4 regions of the Dickeya lacustris genome follow, and region 1 is predicted to be linked to each of the others. Evidence: predicted binding sites of a transcription regulator. Region 1 holds the regulator's gene; each other region holds the start of a gene.
What was found. The regulator CRP, encoded in region 1, controls carbon source genes, mostly activating them, when cyclic AMP is high. The targets are predictions, from matches to a motif close to ATGTGANNNNNNTCACAT.
Positions count from the first base shown of each region.

Region 2: rhaS (HTH-type transcriptional activator RhaS) is a predicted target of CRP. The motif match lies at 1,742-1,759, and genes of this name have one in related genera.
Region 3: yrbN (protein YrbN) is a predicted target of CRP. The motif match lies at 1,897-1,914, and genes of this name have one in related genera.
Region 4: O1Q98_RS00440 (sugar transporter) is a predicted target of CRP. The motif match lies at 1,447-1,464, and genes of this name have one in related genera.

Region 1 covers NZ_CP114280.1:2,972,781-2,975,924, reverse strand. The annotation lists gene O1Q98_RS13460 (phosphoribulokinase) at 1-816, shown strand, start outside; gene O1Q98_RS13455 (OsmC family protein) at 856-1,263, opposite strand; gene crp (cAMP-activated global transcriptional regulator CRP) at 1,589-2,221, shown strand; gene O1Q98_RS13445 (3-keto-L-gulonate-6-phosphate decarboxylase UlaD) at 2,329-2,976, opposite strand.
Region 2 covers NZ_CP114280.1:2,017,102-2,020,245, forward strand. The annotation lists gene rhaR (HTH-type transcriptional activator RhaR) at 1-697, opposite strand, end outside; gene rhaS (HTH-type transcriptional activator RhaS) at 763-1,587, opposite strand; partial or broken gene rhaB (rhamnulokinase) at 1,977-3,144, shown strand, end outside.
Region 3 covers NZ_CP114280.1:1,865,913-1,869,056, reverse strand. The annotation lists partial or broken gene pnp (polyribonucleotide nucleotidyltransferase) at 1-800, shown strand, start outside; gene nlpI (lipoprotein NlpI) at 928-1,812, shown strand; gene yrbN (protein YrbN) at 1,921-1,980, shown strand; gene O1Q98_RS08410 (DEAD/DEAH family ATP-dependent RNA helicase) at 1,993-3,144, shown strand, end outside.
Region 4 covers NZ_CP114280.1:97,026-100,169, forward strand. The annotation lists gene O1Q98_RS00435 (amino acid permease) at 1-53, shown strand, start outside; gene O1Q98_RS00440 (sugar transporter) at 196-1,383, opposite strand; gene O1Q98_RS00445 (ABC transporter permease) at 1,641-2,564, opposite strand; gene O1Q98_RS00450 (sugar ABC transporter ATP-binding protein) at 2,648-3,144, opposite strand, start outside.

The sequences.
Region 1 (3,144 bases):
ACCACCACCAGCCTGGCATTTCGCAAAATTTTCCAGCAACTTAACCTGCGCGCCGCGCTGGTAGACGGCGACAGTTATCACCGCTATACCCGACCGGAAATGGATATGGCTATCCGTAAAGCGCGCGATGTGGGTCGTCATATCAGTTATTTTGGGCCGGAAGCCAATGACTTTAGCCAACTGGAGCAGGCATTTATCGATTACGGTCGCACCGGCACCGGCCAGACCCGCAAATACCTGCACACCTATGATGAGGCCATTCCCTACCATCAGGTGCCGGGAACATTTACGCCCTGGGAGCCGATGCCGCAGCCGACCGACCTGCTGTTTTATGAGGGGCTGCATGGCGGCGTTGTTACCGCCCAGCATAACGTCGCACAGCACGTTGACCTGCTGGTGGGGGTGGTGCCTATCGTCAATCTGGAGTGGATACAAAAACTGGTGCGTGACATCAACGAGCGCGGCCATTCGCGCGAAGCGGTGATGGACTCGGTGGTGCGCTCAATGGAGGATTACATCACCTATATCACCCCGCAGTTTTCCCGCACCCATATCAACTTTCAGCGTGTCCCGACGGTTGACACCTCGAATCCGTTTGCCGCCAAAGCCATTCCCTCAATGGATGAAAGCTTTGTGGTGATTCATTTTCAGGGGCTGGACAACATGGATTACCCCTATCTGCTGGCGATGCTACAGGGGTCGTTTATTTCACACATCAATACGCTGGTGGTGCCGGGCGGCAAAATGGGGCTGGCGATGGAGCTGATTATGACACCGCTGGTGCGGCGACTGATTACGGGTAATGGCCTTGCCTGACACGGTGCGACGGCGATGAAGCCGCCGCGAGCCGGTGCGTTAACCCTGCGCTACCACTTCATGGCTGTGCGTTATCTGCACCGCTTTTTCCAGCATCAGCGCCACCGAGCAGTATTTTTCCGCTGACAGCGACACCGCGCGCTCAACGGCTTTTTCCGATAGCGCGTTGCCCGTGACGATAAAGTGCAGATTGATAGCGGTGAACAGGCGCGGCGCCTCTTCACGCCGCTCGGCGCTCAAACGCACTTCGCAATCCGTTACGTCATGGCGACCTTTTTGCAGTATGGAGACCACATCAATGGCGCTACAGCTGCCCGCTGCCATCAGCACCATTTCCATCGGGCTGGGCGCTTTATCGCCTGAATTGCCATCCATCAGCACCTGATGACCGGATGCGGACTCACCTAAAAACGTCAATCCCTCAACCCACTTCACCCGAGCCTGCATAATTTTGCCCTCAATCAACTATTTTTGAAATTTTGCACCGCTCATGTACAAAAAAGCCTGATAATCAGAGCTTAATCATGCTGAAGCGAGACAACACGAGACACTACACTCAACCTGTGTTACAAACGGAGGACGTAAACCCGTGTGTGTCGGGCTGCTGCCTGACTGCCATCGGTTTACCGGCGTCATTGATAGACCGTCTCCGTATCATCCCTGACGTCATTCCGCCAGGACGGAATTTGAATTATAACTATGTTATCACGCCGTACAGGGAACTCTGAGCCCTGTGATTTGCGCAGTGAATTACAACAGAGGATAACAGCGAATGGTTCTCGGCAAACCGCAAACAGACCCGACTCTCGAATGGTTCCTTTCTCATTGTCACATTCACAAGTACCCATCGAAGAGCACTCTGATCCATCAGGGTGAAAAAGCAGAGACGCTTTACTACATCGTAAAAGGCTCGGTTGCCGTGCTGATTAAGGATGAAGAAGGCAAGGAAATGATTCTGTCTTATCTGAATCAGGGCGATTTTATCGGCGAGCTTGGCTTGTTTGAAGATGGGCAGGAGCGCAGTGCATGGGTTCGGGCAAAAACTGCCTGTGAAGTCGCTGAAATTTCCTACAAAAAATTCCGCCAGCTTATCCAGGTTAACCCGGATATTCTGATGCGCCTCTCCTCGCAGATGGCCCGTCGCCTGCAAGTCACCTCGCAGAAAGTCGGCAATCTGGCATTTTTGGATGTCACAGGGCGTATCGCACAGACCTTACTGAATCTGGCCAAACAACCGGATGCCATGACCCACCCGGATGGTATGCAGATCAAGATTACCCGTCAGGAGATAGGCCAGATAGTCGGCTGTTCCCGTGAAACTGTCGGTCGTATCCTGAAAATGCTGGAAGACCAGAATCTTATCTCCGCTCACGGTAAAACCATCGTGGTTTACGGCACGCGCTGATCGGGCGTCAGCCCGTTTTCCATCTGAACGGGTTTTTTAATATCAGCAAGGGCGGCCAATGGCCGCCCTGCTTATTTTGCGTATCGGTGAGTGTCGCGGGCGACGCGTTACGACCAGTATTTATTGATCTCGGTGCGCAGAGCCTCAGCCGTCGCTTTACCGCTCTCAGACGCCAGCGCACGGCCAGCAATAAAGGTCTTGGCGCTAATCCCCTCAAACAGATGAATATCCTGCGGCACAATACCGCCGGTAATTGACAGCTCCAGCCCCAACTCAGACAGCGCGCGCATCCGGCCAAGATCGTCATGCGTCCAGTTGACCCCGGCGAGCTCGGCATCGCGCGAGCGGTGATAAATCGCCTGCGTAATGCCCATATCGACCCACTGACGGGCATCATCAAGGTTCCAGTTGCCATACAGTTCAATCTGGATTTCCCCGCCAAACTCATCGGCCACTTTTTTGCAGGCCGCAATAGTGGCAACGTGCGCCGCCGCTGAAACGGTTATCCAGTTCGCCCCGGCAGAGAATGCCATGCGTGCCAAAATAGCGCCGCCATCGGTGGTTTTCATATCACACACAATAATGTGTTTGGGGTGGCGCTCACGCAGCGTGCGCACCGCCGTCATGCCTTCAGCAAAGGCCAGAATGGTGCCTACCTCAATGACTTCAACAAACCCGCTGACGCGGTCAGCAATCTCAATCGCTGTTGCCAGGTCAGTCGAGTCCAGGGCGATTTGCAGCATAGGTTTAGTCATAACTGATTCCTCTCCAAGAGTGAAAATAGTGAAATCACCGGATTGCGAGCGAGCGCGGCCCGTGGCCTGATGCCACTATTTATTTCAATGGTTCTCAATACACTATTTCAGGTCGCTGGCGCAGACCGTCGATGAATAAAAGCAATAAGGTTTAAACGTAATAAAGCT
Region 2 (3,144 bases), 960 kb from region 1:
CGCGGCACAGCCGGAGCTGGCGCAAATACTGCGCGACGCTCATGCCGGTTTGCTGTTTAAAGCGGCTACGCAGGCTGCGCATACTGATGCCATGCAACTGGCAGAAATCCTCCAGGCGAAAGGGGTGCGCGATACTGGCGCGCAATGCATTCATCAGCAGGTCGAGCTGCTGGGCATCAGCCAGTTCGGTGCTGTCTGGCGCATAGCGATAACGCAGCGCCAACAGCGCAATTTGCAACAACAGCACTTCACTGAGTTGCAAAGAGAGCGGATCGGACTTCATGCACTCCTGCGCCAGGTTTTCGACCTTTTCACGCAGCATTTCCATGCTATGGGTGGCAAGCCGCCAATAACGCTGCGACTGCGGCACGTCAGCGCCGGGTAGCAGATGCTGCCAGTCCGTCGGCAAGGTTAAGCGCTCACGAATGTAGAGGATGTTATCGAGCTCCAAATCGTGTACCGATTCGTAGCTATGGCGATCGCGTGCGGAAACATAAAACAGATCGCCGCAGGTAATACGATAGGGCACATCATTCCACAGATGCAGCCCGTTACCGCGCCAGACTATCACAAGCTCGTCAAAGTCATGATGATGCAGCCCAAAAGCAGGCTGCGGGCTGCGTTCTGCAACCGTTACTCTTGTTTTATCGGTAAGAAAATAATCTTCCGTCAGTAATTTCAACCCACGCGATGTCAAGGCGCATACACCTATTGCTCAGTTGCCTATTGCTCAGTCGTTACCCGTATGCGCCTTGGGGTATATCACATCCGTTGGCGCAATGCTTTGGGAGCCAGCGAAAAGGCTTTACGAAACTGGGTAGAGAAGTGATTACTATCACTAAAACCGCAGTCATGGGCAATAGTCGTGATGGAATCATCACTCTGTTGCAGGCGACGGCGCGCTTCCAGCAACCGTAACCGGTTGAGATAGCGCTGGGGCGTCATCCCGGTGTGTTGCTTCAACTGCCGGTGCAGCGTGCGTAGCGAGAGCGAAAAGCGCTCTGCCATCCCTTCCCAGTCAACATCGTCGCAGAAATTATGCTGTAACCAACCCAGCAGCGCCTGAATGCCTTGTTGTTCGCTACCATCAGCCTCGGTGCGAAAGCATTTTTGCCTCAGCAGCACCAGAATTTGTAAGAACAGGCTTTCACTGGTCGCCACATTTTCTGCCTTATCACTCGCTGACAGCGCTGCCAATTGCATAATCAACTGTTTAACCTGCTGTTGCGTGGCGCTGTTGACCTGCCACTGACCCAGCCATTCGCCATTCGGCCCGTAAGGTAAAAACGGGGCGATATCTGACAGGAAACGAAAACCACGCGGCGAACGGTACAAAACATTGGTCAAGTGCAGCGACTCCACCTGTTCAAACAAATGGCGATCGTTGTCACGCACAAAAAACACCGCGCCGCTGCATAACGCAAATGGCTGGTCATTAAAAACATGCACCCCGGCACCCTGTTCAACCAGCACGATTTCCCAAAAATCGTGATAGTGCTCAGGGAAGGCACCTTGTGGCATACGCGGTTCCACCGCTACCGTCGCTGCCTGTGAAGCAAAAAACTCATCGCCATGAAGTTGTGCCATGTCGCCTTCCCCCTGTTCCTGTCCTGCCACATTTATCTGCGAATATCACCTGGCAGGATAGTAGTCAGAAGGCGTGCTCCCGCGCCTTAAAATAGCGCCGCGCAATTGCCGCTGCGAGGTCATTTTTTCAAGATTGCACCGCTAAATCGCTGAAATGCGGGCAGGATCACAGGCACAAAAACAAAGCATAACGCCCGTCTCCCGGCGCTTATCCGACCAAACTGTGAAGTGCTTCACAGTCAACTTTGCCATTTTGCCAACCCGTTTTTACAGATGGCACTCACCAAAAGGTCATCCCGCTTTATCTTTTCTACACTGAGCTCACAGTCATAACGTGTCCGGGCAAGGGCACTCTTACGCACTATCACGCACTATCACGGGAGAACGGCATGGCTTTCAGGCATTGTGTAGCGATTGACCTCGGCGCATCCAGCGGACGAGTGATGCTGGCCACGCTGGATACCGACACCCGGCGTCTGACGCTGGAAGAGGTACACCGTTTCAGTAATGCATTGCGGTTATGGCAAGGCCACCACCTGTGGGATCTGGATGAACTGGAGCGCCAGATTCGCTATGGATTACATCGGGTTGATGCGCGCGGCATCCAGCTCACCAGTATCGGCATTGATAGCTGGGGCGTTGACATGGTGCCGTTGGATGCGAATGGCAAGCGAGTCGGCCTGCCTTATGCGTACCGCGATCACCGTACCGATGGACAGATGGCGCAAGTTATCGCCGAGCTTGGGCGCGAGCGGCTCTACCAACAGACCGGCATCCAGTTTTTGCCGTTCAATACGCTGTATCAGCTGCGGGCCCTGCGCCAGCAAAACCCGGCTGACTGGGCACAAATCGCCCATCTGTTAATGATCCCTGACTATTTCCAGTACCGGCTAACCGGGCAAATGGCATGGCGAATACACCAACGCCAGCACCACACAATTGCTGAACCTGACCAGCGGTAACTGGGATAGCAACCTACTTGATTACCTCGGCATACCACCGCAATGGCTGGCTTCCCCTCAACAACCCGGCCATCAGGTCGGCCAGTGGACGGCCCCCAGCGGCCGCACGGTGCCGGTCGTCACCGTAGCCACCCACGATACCGCCAGCGCAGTGGTTGCCGCCCCGCTACAGGATAGCGACAGCGCTTATCTCAGCTCTGGCACCTGGTCACTCATCGGGATGGAAAGCCCGCAGCCGCTGACCAGCCGCGCGGCGCTGGCGGCTAACATCACCAATGAAGGCGGCGTGGCCGGAAACTATCGGGTGTTGAAAAACATCATGGGGATGTGGTTGTTGCAGCGCGTTTGCCAGGAACAACATGTCACCGATTTACCTGCGCTACTGCGGGATGTGGCGCAGCAACCGGCCTTTCTAAGCCTGATTAACCCTAATGACGCACGCCTGATTAAACCCGGAATCAATGAGTGTGGCGCTGCGCACGCTTTGCCGCGAACAGGGGCAACCGGTTCCCGACAGCACCGCCGCGCTCGCGCGCTGCATTCTCGACAGTCTGGCGCTCTCCTACCGTCAGGGCCTGATGACATTAGGGCAATT
Region 3 (3,144 bases), 1.1 Mb from region 1:
CCTCCGTGTGCGGCGCATCGCTGGCGCTGATGGATGCGGGCGTGCCGATTAAAGCCGCTGTCGCGGGTATTGCGATGGGCCTGGTGAAAGAAGGCGACAACTACGTTGTGCTGTCTGACATCCTCGGTGATGAAGACCACCTCGGCGATATGGACTTTAAAGTTGCCGGTAGCCGTGAAGGTGTCACTGCGTTGCAGATGGACATCAAAATCGAAGGTATTACCCGCGAAATCATGCAGGTAGCGCTGAATCAGGCAAAAGGTGCGCGTCTGCACATCCTTGGCGTGATGGAACAGGCTATCAGTACGCCGCGTGGTGAAATCTCCGAATTCGCACCGCGTATTCACACCATCAAGATCAGCACTGACAAGATCAAAGACGTCATCGGTAAAGGTGGCTCGGTTATCCGTGCGCTGACCGAAGAAACTGGCACCACCATCGAGATTGAAGATGACGGTACAGTGAAGATTGCGTCTACTGATGGCGATAAAGCCCGTTTGGCCATTCGTCGTATCGAAGAAATTACCGCTGAAATCGAAGTGGGTCGTATTTACCAAGGTAAAGTGACCCGCATTGTTGATTTCGGTGCATTTGTAGCGATTGGCGGCGGCAAAGAAGGGCTGGTACACATTTCTCAAATCGCCGACAAGCGTATTGAGAAAGTGACTGACTACTTACAGATGGGCCAGGAAGTACCGGTCAAAGTGCTGGAAGTAGACCGTCAGGGTCGCGTCCGTTTGAGCATAAAAGAAGCAACTGCTCAATCTCAGGAAACTGTTCCGGTTTCCAGTGAAGAATAATAACGGATAATCGATTGGCAGCTCCTTACAGAGTGAAGGAGCTGCGTGTATTATAAGGAACGGATATCCTTATACTGAGCAGTCGGGGACAGGATGTTCATCCAATGTTTGTCTTCGGGAGTGGGAAATGAAGCCTTTCTTGCGCTGGTGTTATGTTGCGACAGCAATCATGCTGGCAGGATGCAGCAACACGGATTGGCGCAAAGATGCATTGCTGGCCGTCCCGTTGCAGCCTACGTTGCAACAGGAAGTCATTCTGGCACGCATGGAACAAATTCTGGCGAGCCGGGCAATTACTCCCGATGAGCGGGCACAGCTGTTATATGAGCGCGGAGTGCTGTATGATAGCCTCGGGTTGCGGGCATTGGCGCGAAATGATTTTTCACAAGCGCTCTCTATCCGCCCTGATATGCCGGAGGTATTTAATTATCTCGGCATTTATTTGACGCAGGCAGGCAATTTTGATGCTGCCTATGAAGCGTTTGATTCTGTATTAGAGCTTGATCCAACTTACAATTATGCGCGTTTGAATCGGGGCATCGCTTTGTACTACGGCGGTCGCTACCTGTTGGCGCAGGATGATCTGCTAGCGTTTTATCGCGACGATCCTAATGATCCTTTCCGTTCCCTGTGGCTTTATCTGGTGGAGAGAGAAATCAATCCCGAGAAGGCCAAATCGGCGTTAAAAGAACGCTACGAGGGGGCAAAGAAAGGTGTGTGGGGATGGACGATTGTCGAATTCTACCTGGGCTACATCAACGAGAAAACCTTGATGCAGCGGATTCAGGAAGAAGCTAAGGATAACACTTCGCTCGCCGAGCATCTCAGTGAAACTGACTTCTATTTAGGTAAGCACTACCTAAGTCTGGGGGACAAGAACACCGCCGAGGCGTTGTTCAAGCTGACGGTTGCTAACAATGTTCACAATTTTGTTGAGCACCGCTATGCATTGTTGGAATTGGCGCAGTTAGGCCAAGAGCAAGACGACCTATCAGGATCGGACCAGCAATAGCTGACGAACACCTTTCAGCCTGAGATCATGATGATTTCTTTATCGCCTTAGCGGGCGAGGCTTTGTTGTTCGCTTTTTAATCCAATTTGAGCCGGTTCACACTTTTCAATGAAAATGATTGAGTATTTTCTCGACAAGTTATGTAGACTGGCCGCCATTTTGAAGTGAGGCTTAGTTTACATGGCAGAGTTTGAAACCTCTTTTGCTAGCTTGGGGCTGTCTGCTCCTATTTTGAATGCACTGTCTGACATGGGGTATGAAAAACCGTCCCCGATTCAGGCGGAATGTATTCCCCATTTATTGAATGGCCGTGATGTGCTGGGTATGGCCCAGACAGGTAGCGGCAAAACAGCGGCGTTTTCTCTGCCGTTGTTGAATAACATCAAGGCTGACCTGAAAGCACCGCAAATGCTGGTGCTGGCACCGACCCGTGAACTGGCGGTGCAGGTTGCTGAAGCCTGTAACGAATTCTCCAAGCACATGCAGGGTGTTAACGTGGTGGCTTTATATGGCGGCCAGCGTTATGACGTGCAGTTACGCGCCCTGCGTCAGGGGCCGCAGATCGTTGTCGGTACGCCGGGCCGTCTGCTGGATCACCTGAAACGCGGTACGCTGGATCTCTCTAACCTGAGTGGTCTGGTACTGGATGAAGCCGACGAAATGTTGCGTATGGGCTTTATTGAAGATGTGGAAAACATCATGGCGCAGATCCCGGCTGAACATCAGACCGCGTTGTTCTCTGCGACCATGCCGGAAGCGATTCGCCGCATCACGCGTCGTTTCATGAACGATCCGCAGGAAGTGCGTATTCAGTCTAGCGTGACCACGCGCCCGGATATCAGCCAGAGCTACTGGACGGTATACGGTATGCGTAAGAACGAAGCGCTGATCCGTTTCCTGGAAGCGGAAGATTTTGATGCAGCGATCATCTTCGTGCGGACTAAAAACGCCACGCTGGAAGTGGCCGAAGCGCTGGAGCGCAGCGGTTATAACAGCGCCGCGCTGAACGGTGACATGAACCAGGCGCTGCGTGAGCAGACGCTGGAACGCCTGAAGGATGGCCGTCTGGATATCCTGATCGCAACCGACGTTGCCGCTCGTGGTCTGGATGTTGAGCGTATCAGCCTGGTGGTGAACTACGACATCCCGATGGATGCAGAATCCTATGTACACCGTATCGGCCGTACTGGTCGTGCGGGTCGTGCTGGCCGTGCGTTGCTGTTTGTGGAAAACCGTGAACGTCGCCTGTTGCGCAACGTTGAGCGCACCATGAAGCTGACCATCCCGGAAGTGGAACTGCCGAATGCCGAGCTGTTAGGTCAGCGCCGTCTG
Region 4 (3,144 bases), 1.5 Mb from region 1:
GGGGCTCGCGTGTTGTGCGCTACGAGCAGATGACATTCCCTGAACACAAATAACTGCTTCAACGCCTAAGAAAAAGCCAGCGCAATGCCGCTGGCTTTTTTGCCTATAGAAAACCCCCAGTTAGGCTGGGGGTTCCGTTATCTCATTTATCTCAGCCGTGGCGTGTTAGACACACGAATGTTAGACACGTGAATGTTAGATACGTGAATGTACCAGACGTGCGCTGCGATAAACGGTGAGCATCATGGCCAGCAGAGCCAACAGCACCAATGGCGCGCCGACATAACCGATATTCGCCATGCCTAAGTGCAAGCTGATCTGGCTGCCCATCAGCGCGCCCGCGCCAATACCGAGATTAAACAGGCCGGAGAAAATCGACATGGCGATATCACTGGCATCAGGAGCCAGTGACAGCACTTTGGCTTGCATCGCGAGCCCAAATGCCATCATGGCGAGGCCCCATACCAGGCACAATAGCGTTAAGCCAAACGGATAGGCCGCAAGCGGCATCAGCAGCGTCAGGCACAGAAACAGCAACAGCAGTGCGATGAGCAGAAAGCCGACAGGGAAACGCTCGCTATAACGGCTATAGAGCATGCTACCGGCAATACCGGCACAGCCAAATAGCAGCAGAATAAGAGTGGTAAAGTTTTCCGGTAGCCTGGCGACGGTTTGAATAAACGGTTCAATATAGCTGTAGGCGGTAAAATGGGCGCTGACCACCACAACCGTAAGCAGATAAGCGCCAACCAGCGCCGGGCGGCGAAATAATTTCGGCACACTGGCGAGCGAGCCGGAGTGCTCACTGGGTAAGCGCGGTAACAGCCGGGCAAGTAACACCAGGGCGACGGTTGCGCCTGCGGCAATCGTCAAAAAGGTAATACGCCAGCCCAGATATTGGCCGATTATGCGGCCTAACGGTAAACCCAGCACCATCGCCAGTGACGATCCGGTGGCAATTAATCCCAGCGCTTGCGCCCGTTTGCCGGGAGGCGCAAGGCGAATGGCCAGTGATGCCGTGATAGACCAGAACACAGAATGGGCCAGCGCGACGCCGGCCCGCGAGAGCACCAGCACACTAAAATTCCAGGCCACGGCAGAGAGCAAATGGCTGGCGATGAACAGGCAAAATAAGCCGATTAACAGTTTGCGCCGCTCAATTGCGCTGGTTAGCAACATGCAAATCAGCGACGCCACCGCCACTATCCAGGCATAAATGGTGATCATCAGCCCGACATCTTCGGTTTTCATGGTAAACGTGGCGGCGATGTCACTAAGCAGGCCAACCGGGATAAACTCGGTCGTGTTAAAAATAAACGCGGCGACGGCCAGCGTTACCACGCGCAACCAGGCCGTTGTACGTGAGGGAGAAGCGGAAGTCATGGTCAGATTCCAGTCAGATATGACAAATAACGAACGCCTTATTGTAGACAATGGCGAGTCATAATGCGATTCGGATCACATTTGCAGCGCGGTTTTTTTGTGCGCGGGTGGATGATGTTTACCCGGTATGTGTGATGGCAATACCCGCGTGGCGAGGTTATCACAGCGGCCTCTGTTTGTTTCGCCACAGGCCGCACACCTATGATGACACGCGTGACTATTATGTGCGCGTATTACATGGGGGTTGTCAGCGCGGACTAGCCGCGCTTGTGGAAATAGGTCATCGCCAGTGCTAATGCCAATACCATTCCTTTGATGATATCCATGGCGTAGTAGGGCACAGAGAGCATGACCAGCCCATTTTGCAGTACGCCAAGGATAACCGCGCCGACCAGTGTGCCAAGGGCATTGGGTTTACCGGAACCGGCAAGTGAAAAGCCGATGTAAGCAGCGGCGACGGCGTCCATCAGATAGCCGCTGCCAGCATTGACTTGTGACGAGCCGATACGGGAGGCCAGTAAAATCCCGCCAAGCCCTGCCAACAGTGACGAGAGCAGATAAGCCAGTACCCGATAACGCGCCGTACGAATACCCGCAAGCCTTGCCGCCTCCGGGTTGCCGCCGATGGCGTACATCCGTCTGCCGTGTTGGGTCAGCGACATACCGAGCTGCACAACGAGTGTGACAACCAGCATAATCACCACAATAACCGGCACCTGGCCGAGGGTGGCGAACACCTCGGGAATCACGCCTTCAGCCATCTCACCACTGGGTAGTAACATATTTTGGGTGATAGAGCCGCCGTAACTGTAAGTCATGGCGACACCCTGAATCACAAACAAGCTGGCGAGGGTGGCGAGCATATCGGGAATACGTAATACAACAATCAGAAAGGCGTTGAACAACCCGACAAGCAAACAGAGTAACAGCGTCAGGGAGATGGCGCCGAACGGCCCCATACCGTGCCAGACAAACAGGGAAATCACCAGTGCGTTTGCCAGCGATGCCGTCGAGCCGACCGACAAATCAAATCCGCCCACGGACAACGACAGCGAAACCGCGATAGCGATGACGGTGACAATCGCGATTGAACGTAAAATGTTAATGATGTTATTCGGGTCGAGAAAATTGTCTGACGCCAGCCCGAACAGCGCTATCAGCGCCACCACGGTAATAAGCATGCCCCACTTGTAGAACAACTCAAACAGACGATGGTGAAAAGGGATTGCCCGATTAGCGGGGCGGTCGGATACACGTGGCTGACTCACGAGGGCGTTCCTCCGGTTGAGTAAAGTAATAAGGTTTCTTCATCGGCGCGGGCACCATCGAGTTCGGCCACGATGCGCCCATCCCACAACACACAGATGCGATCGCACAGCCCGACCAGCTCGGAAAATTCACCGGAGGCATAAATAATGCCTTTACCCTGGCGCGCCAGCGTATCTATCAACGTGAATAAATCCTGTTTGGCTTTGATATCAACCCCTTTGGTGGGTTCGTCAAGAATCAAGACCTCGGTGTCGTTTCGCAGCCATTTACCAATCGCCACTTTTTGCTGATTACCGCCAGACAAACGCCGCACGTGTTGCTGCGGCCCGCTGACGCGAATCGCCAGACGCGCAATAAGCTGCTTTGCCCATGCCAACGCCTGGACGTGGCGAAAGACACCGTAGCGGGAGAAACTGTCGCTGGCGCTGATGCTGAGGTTCATGGTGACGGATTCGTCAATAAAAACCCCTTCTTTGCGGCGCTCCTCTGGCA